3 regions of the Tardiphaga sp. 709 genome follow, and region 1 is predicted to be linked to each of the others. Evidence: predicted binding sites of a transcription regulator. Region 1 holds the regulator's gene; each other region holds the start of a gene.
What was found. The regulator HrcA, encoded in region 1, represses chaperone genes, less so after heat shock. The targets are predictions, from matches to a motif close to GTTAGCACTCNCNNNNNGNGAGTGCTAAC.
Positions count from the first base shown of each region.

Region 2: RSO67_RS23345 (co-chaperone GroES) is a predicted target of HrcA. The motif match lies at 1,579-1,607, and genes of this name have one in related genera.
Region 3: RSO67_RS06740 (co-chaperone GroES) is a predicted target of HrcA. The motif match lies at 1,216-1,244, and genes of this name have one in related genera.

Region 1 covers NZ_CP135529.1:3,658,420-3,660,685, reverse strand. Annotated here, with positions in the region: gene grpE (nucleotide exchange factor GrpE) at 49-648, opposite strand; gene hrcA (heat-inducible transcriptional repressor HrcA) at 753-1,841, opposite strand; gene rph (ribonuclease PH) at 1,995-2,266, shown strand, end outside.
Region 2 covers NZ_CP135529.1:4,815,171-4,817,436, forward strand. Annotated here, with positions in the region: gene groL (chaperonin GroEL) at 1-1,041, opposite strand, end outside; gene RSO67_RS23345 (co-chaperone GroES) at 1,191-1,487, opposite strand; gene RSO67_RS23350 (hypothetical protein) at 1,800-2,266, shown strand, end outside.
Region 3 covers NZ_CP135529.1:1,280,340-1,282,605, forward strand. Annotated here, with positions in the region: gene RSO67_RS06730 (cupin domain-containing protein) at 15-560, opposite strand; gene RSO67_RS06735 (usg protein) at 668-952, opposite strand; gene RSO67_RS06740 (co-chaperone GroES) at 1,372-1,689, shown strand; gene groL (chaperonin GroEL) at 1,732-2,266, shown strand, end outside.

The DNA of each region.
Region 1 (2,266 bases):
GTGTACTGGCTCACCCGCTTTCGCGGGTGATGACAGCCAGAGGCGCTGTTACTCCGATGCAGCAGGTGCCGCCTTGGCCCCACCCTTCGATACGCCAACCAGCGCCGGGCGCAGCACGCGCTCGCCAATGGTATAACCGGCCTGCACGACCTGAACCACGGTTCCCGCAGGCACCGAGGCATCCGGCACTTCGTACATGGCTTGCTGGAAATTCGGATCGAACTTCTCGCCGGACGGATCGAACTTCTTCACGCCGTTCTTTTCCAGCGTGTTGAGCAGCGAGCGCTCGGTGAGTTCCACGCCTTCGAGCAGCGCCTTCAGGCCCGGATCGGCGGCGGCCTTGGTGTCGGCAGGCACGGCATCGAGGGCGCGCTGCAGGCTGTCGGCGATATCGAGCACTTCGCGCGCGAAATTGGCGATCGCATAGGTGCGTCCGTCGGCGACTTCCTTCTGGGTCCGCTTGCGCAGATTTTCCATCTCCGCCAGCGTGCGCAGCATCTTGTCGCGCGCGTCCGCAGCTTCCTTGGTCAGGGCCTCGACCGAATTCGGTTCCGGATCGTCCGGCATGATGTAGGGCTTGGAGACCACCGGATCGGCGGCCGCTGCCGTCTTGTCCTGATTGTCGTTCTGCCCATTGGAATCAGTCATCACGCTGCCTTCTCAAAAACACGCCAAAATGGTGGGATTGCTGAGCGGGATATCGGGGTTTGAGCGCCGAAAATCAAGCGCAACCGGCCGGATTCGGCCGATCGTCAGCCGCCGAGCATGCGGCTGACGATGCGCGCCGCGTAATCTACCATCGGGATCACCCGCGCATAGTTCAGCCGGGTCGGGCCGATGACACCGAGAACGCCGACAATATGGCCGGCGCCATCGCTGTAGGGCGCAATGATCGTGGACGAGCCGGACAGCGAGAACAGTTTGTTTTCCGAGCCGATGAAGATGCGGACACCTTCGGCCGTCTCCGCCCGACCGAGAAGGTCGATCACCTCGCGCTTGGCTTCGAGATCGTCGAACAGGAGGCGAACGCGTTCAAGATCCTCCAGCGCATGGAGATCCTCGAGCAGATTGGCCTGGCCGCGCACGATCAGCTGCCGATCGTCCTTCTCGCCACCCGACCAGCTGGCAATGCCGGCGGCAATCACCTTCTGGGTCAGTTGATCGAGCTCGATCTGGTTCTGGGTCAGTGCCGTTTCCAGTTCCAACCGGGCCTCAGCCAGCGTGCGGCCGCGAATCCGGGCATTGAGGAAGTTCGACGCCTCGTTCAGCGCCGACGACGGCACCCCCGGCGGCAGGGTCAGCACGCGGTTTTCGACCTGGCCATCCTCGGCGACCAGCACGACCAGCGCCTTTTCGGGTTCCAGACGGACGAATTCGATGTGTTTTAGCCGCACATTGGACTTGGCGGTCAGAACCACCGCCGCCGCGCGGGTTAGCCCGGACAGCTGCGTCAGCGCCTCGCCGAGCGCCGCCTCCACGGTCTGCGAGCGCCCCACGGAGGATAATTGCTGCTGGATCGACTGCCGCTCCGGCTCGGTGAGGTCACCGACCTGCATCAAGGCATCGACGAAAAACCGCAGTCCGAGTTCGGTCGGAAGCCGTCCTGCTGACGTATGCGGCGCATAGATGAGGCCGAGCTGCTCCAGGTCCGACATCACGTTGCGAACCGAGGCCGGCGACAGCGGAACCGTGATCAGGCGCGAGATGTTGCGGGAACCCACGGGTTCGCCGGTGGCGAGATAGCTCTCGACGATCTGCCGGAAGATCTCACGCGATCGCTCATTGAGCTGGGCGAGCCCGGCATGCGGCGAAATCAGGCCGATCGGATCGTGATGGACCACAGGGTACTCCTTGAGGATCTAATCTGTCGCTCCGGCGGGCCGGATACAAGCACCATTGCGGTTGTGGAACCTGCCCTGCCCTTGCCGCTGCGCTCCGTGGCCCCTAAAAGCACCGCGAACAGGCTTTCTCTGGACATTTGGAAGGATTTTCTCATGCGGCCAAGCCGTCGTGCGCCCGATGAACTGCGCGCCGTGTCGCTGGAACGCGGCGTGGTCAAATATGCCGAAGGCTCCTGCATGGTGAAATTCGGCGACACCCATGTGCTGGTAACCGCCACGCTGGAAGAGCGCCTGCCGCCATGGCTCAAGGGCCAGGGCCGCGGCTGGGTCACCGCCGAATACGGCATGCTGCCCCGTGCCACGCTGGAACGCACCCGCCGCGAAGCCGCATCCGGCAAGCAGGGCGGCCGCACCGTCGAGATCCA
Region 2 (2,266 bases), 1.2 Mb from region 1:
GTTGACGCGGGCCTCAATGGCCGGCTTCTTGCCAGCGCCGTTGACGACGGTGGTGTTTTCCTTGTCGATCACGACCTTCTTGGCGCGGCCGAGCATGGCGAGCGTGACGCTTTCCAGCTTCATGCCGAGATCTTCCGAGACGAGCTGACCGCCGGTCAGGATCGCAAGGTCTTCCAGCATCGCCTTGCGACGATCGCCGAAGCCCGGTGCCTTGACGGCAGCAACCTTGAGGCCGCCGCGCAGGCGGTTGACGACGAGGGTGGCGAGCGCTTCGCCTTCGACGTCTTCAGCGATGATCAGCAGCGGTTTGCCCGACTGCACCACGGCTTCGAGCACCGGCAGCATGGCCTGCAGGCTGGAGATCTTCTTCTCGACGAGCAGGACGTACACGTCCTCGAGCTCGGCGGTCATCTTCTCGGCATTGGTGACGAAGTAGGGCGACAGGTAGCCGCGATCGAACTTCATGCCCTCGACGATGTCGACTTCGGTCTCGAGCGACTTGTTCTCTTCAACCGTGATGACGCCTTCGTTGCCGACCTTCTGCATTGCCTGGGCGATCATCTTGCCGATGGCGGCGTCGCCGTTGGCGGAGATGGTGCCGACCTGAGCGACTTCAGCCGAAGACGCAACCGGCTTGGCGCGCTTGGTGATGTCCTTGATGACGGCGGCGACGGCGATATCGATGCCGCGCTTGAGGTCCATCGGGTTCATGCCGGCAGCAACCGACTTGGCGCCTTCACGGACGATGGCCTGGGCCAGCACGGTGGCGGTGGTGGTACCGTCGCCTGCGGTGTCGTTGGTCTTCGAGGCAACTTCGCGCAGCATCTGCGCGCCCATGTTCTCGAACTTGTCCTCGAGCTCGATCTCCTTGGCGACGGTGACGCCGTCCTTGGTGATGCGCGGAGCGCCGAACGACTTCTCGATCACGACATTGCGGCCCTTCGGACCGAGCGTGACCTTGACGGCGTTGGCGAGAATGTCGACGCCGCGCAGCATGCGATCGCGCGCGTCTCCGGAGAATTTAACGTCTTTGGCTGCCATGTTGATGGTGCTCCAATTTGGGAAGTTTAAAGCTCCGTCATGGCCGGGCTTGTCCCGGCCATCCACGCCTTGCCGAGCTTGCGGCCTAGACGTGGATCACCGGGACAAGCCCGGTGATGACGGCGTGTGGGGAGGCTGAAGCGAGTCGCTTAGGCGATCACGCCCATGATGTCCGACTCCTTCATGATGAGGAGTTCTTCGCCGTCGAGTTTGATCTCGGTGCCCGACCACTTGCCGAACAGAACCTTGTCGCCGACCTTGATGTCGATCGGGATCAGCTTGCCCGCTTCGTCGCGGCCGCCAGGGCCCACGCCGACGACTTCGCCTTCAGACGGCTTTTCCTTGGCGCTGTCCGGGATGATGATGCCGCCCTTGGTCTTCTCGTCGGCGACGATGCGCTTGACGACGACGCGGTCGTGCAGCGGGCGGAATTTGGTCTTGGCCATGGGAGTGTCCCTTTAGGGTTTGCGATTTCGTTGCCATCTCGGAGGCGGGCGGGAATCCAGCCGGAACGCTCGGGGGCGGCCGGCTCATTCCCTTAGCAATCGCGCTCCGGGAGTGCTAATTGAGCGTCCGGGAAATATGGCCAGACGCTTTTTGAGTCAAGCGAGGCCTTAAGGCCTTGGTGAGGCCAATATAGGATGATCTGGAAACCATAATGGAGAGTCGGCGTAATTCTGCCGACCTCATTGCGCCGTCAGGTGTTTTGCGCTTGGCTGCCGGGACGGGCAGCCGGGGAATTTGCTCTAGGGGATAATATGATCAGGTCACGCTACGCCCGCACGGTTGCCCATCTGGCGATCGTTTCAACTTTGGCGCTGTCATTGGGCGGGTGCGGCACGTCTGGTGGATTGGGCGGGTTCAGCTTTGGGAACTCGCAGCCGACACCGCCGCCGGAGCCCCCGCCGGCGCCGGAACTGCCAGCCTCGATCCGCTCGGAAGAACTCGTCGGCCGCTGGGGTCTGGCGTCCTACATGAATCCCAACGATCGCGTTCGCACCGAGAATGCCGCGCGCGGCCAGTGCAAGCAGCCCTATATCATCGGCCAGGGCGCCACTGGCGGGGTCATCATGCATCTCGCCGACGAGGCGACGCCGCAGGAATTGCGCCTCAAGGGCTCGCCGAGCGGCAAGAACTATATCGGCCCGCCCGGTCCCGCCGGTGGCGAGAAGGATCGCGAGATCGTCTCCTTCGACGGTCGGATTCTGGTCACGCGCTTCATCGA
Region 3 (2,266 bases), 2.4 Mb from region 1:
TTTCCGCACGCGAACTACCGGACTTCCACCGTCTTGAATTCCGCCGGAAGGATCACTTCAAGCAATTCGCAATTGTCGGAGTAATCGCGGATCAGATGCCTGACGCGCGGCGGCTGGGTCCAGCTCGAGCCCTGGCGCATCAATGTCTCGCCCTCGCCCTCCATGTAAGTCTTCACCCAGCCGTTCAGCACATAGACCAGCTGAAACTCGGCATCGTGATAGTGAAGTTTGGAGACCTCTTTCGGATCGCAAGGTCCGATCAGCCGGATGACATGCGCGTGTGCCAAACCTCCGGTCGCAGCGGCGACGCCGAGATCGCGATACTTCGCATAAGCGCGCAGGCCGTCGCCGAGAAATGCTTCTTCCTGATAGTGGCTGATCGCGACGCGTTGCTTGCGGCGCGGGCCGGGTTTCGCCGCGGTCTTGGCGACAGCTTTTGTGCTCGCCTTGGCCGGCTTACCAACAGAGAGCTTTGCCGCTTTCGCTACTGCCTGTGTCGCAGGCTTCTTCGTCGCAGCCGTTTTCGCCGCGCTCTTTGACGTTCGCTTCAGCTTCGCCATGTCGTGTTTCCCACCCGGCGCAATGCCTAACAAACGGCCAGCGCGTCTGGGAACCTAGCTGTAGTTCAGCACAGCGGCAATTCATCCGGCGCGTTGAGGGGCGCGGACTAGTGCAACCGGAAGACGCCATCCACTGCACGAAGCTCGGCTGGCTTGATCAGTTTCGAATGCGCGACGGTTACCGCAAAGAGCGGGCCATCGAGCTTCTCTTGCCAGAAATCCAGGAAATCCTTCAGCGCGGGAAACTTCGGAAACAGATCATAGTTCTGCCAGACATAGGTCTGCAGCAGCGAGGGGTGATCGGGCATGCGGTAGAGGATCTGCGCCGTCGTCAGTCCGTAGCCAAGCACCTGCTTTCTGAAATCGTCAGAAGCTGCATTTCTCGAGACCATGTTCAACCTCCATGGACAGAGCGCATTCGGCTAAGTGGATTCCGGTTTGACGTCGAACTTCGCTCTGCTCTCCTGTGACCGTGCTGACTGCAGCGAACCGGCTTCCACTTCGCCCATGACAACACGATGCATGAAATGTGACGCAAGCAACGTCTTCATCACAAGCTTAAAAGTTTAATAATGAGTTGAAAGTCGAGCGTTAGCAGCAGCTTACCGCGAATGCTAACGCATTCGATGGCCGGTATCGGAGGATTTTAACCAATTCTGGCACCCGTCATATTTGAGTGCCAAAATATTTGATACAGACCCTTGCCGGTGGGGAACGTTCGGCCTATGTCCGGACCAGCTGCGCTGGCACTTGTTGGCTCAGACTGCCAATTTAAATTTCTCAAGCATCTACAGAAACTTAGGAGGACTGCATGAAATTCCGTCCGCTTCACGATCGCGTTGTGGTCAAGCGTATCGACGCCGAAGAGAAGTCCGCTGGCGGCATCATCATTCCGGATAGCGCCAAAGAGAAGCCCTCCCAGGGCGAGATCGTCTCCGTCGGCCCGGGCGGCCGCGACGAAGCCGGCAAGCTGATCCCGATCGATCTGAAGGTCGGCGAGCGCGTGCTGTTCGGCAAGTGGTCGGGCACCGAGGTCAAGATCGATGGTCAGGACCTGCTGATCATGAAGGAAAGCGACATCATGGGCGTCCTCGAAGGTGCCGCTCCCGCCAAGAAGAAGGCCGCTTAAGCGCCTTTTCCCCACCCATCCTGATTTTCAAGGAAGCAAAACATGTCAGCTAAAGAAGTGAAATTCGGCGTTGATGCCCGCGACAAGATGCTGCGCGGCGTCGACATTCTCGCCAACGCCGTGAAGGTGACGCTCGGTCCGAAGGGCCGCAACGTCGTCATCGACAAGTCGTTCGGCGCGCCCCGCATCACCAAGGACGGCGTCACCGTCGCCAAGGAAATCGAGCTCGACGACAAGTTCGAGAACATGGGCGCCCAGATGGTGCGCGAAGTGGCCTCGAAGTCGGCCGACGCAGCCGGCGACGGCACCACCACTGCTACCGTGCTCGCCCAGGCAATCGTCCGTGAAGGCGCCAAGTCGGTTGCTGCCGGCATGAACCCGATGGATCTGAAGCGCGGCATCGACCTGGCTGTGGAAGCCGTGGTTGCTGACCTCGTCAAGAACTCCAAGAAGGTCACCTCGAACGACGAAATCGCCCAGGTCGGCACCATCTCGGCGAACGGCGATGCGGAAATCGGCAAGTTCCTCGCAGACGCGATGAAGAAGGTTGGCAACGAAGGCGTCATCACCGTTGAAG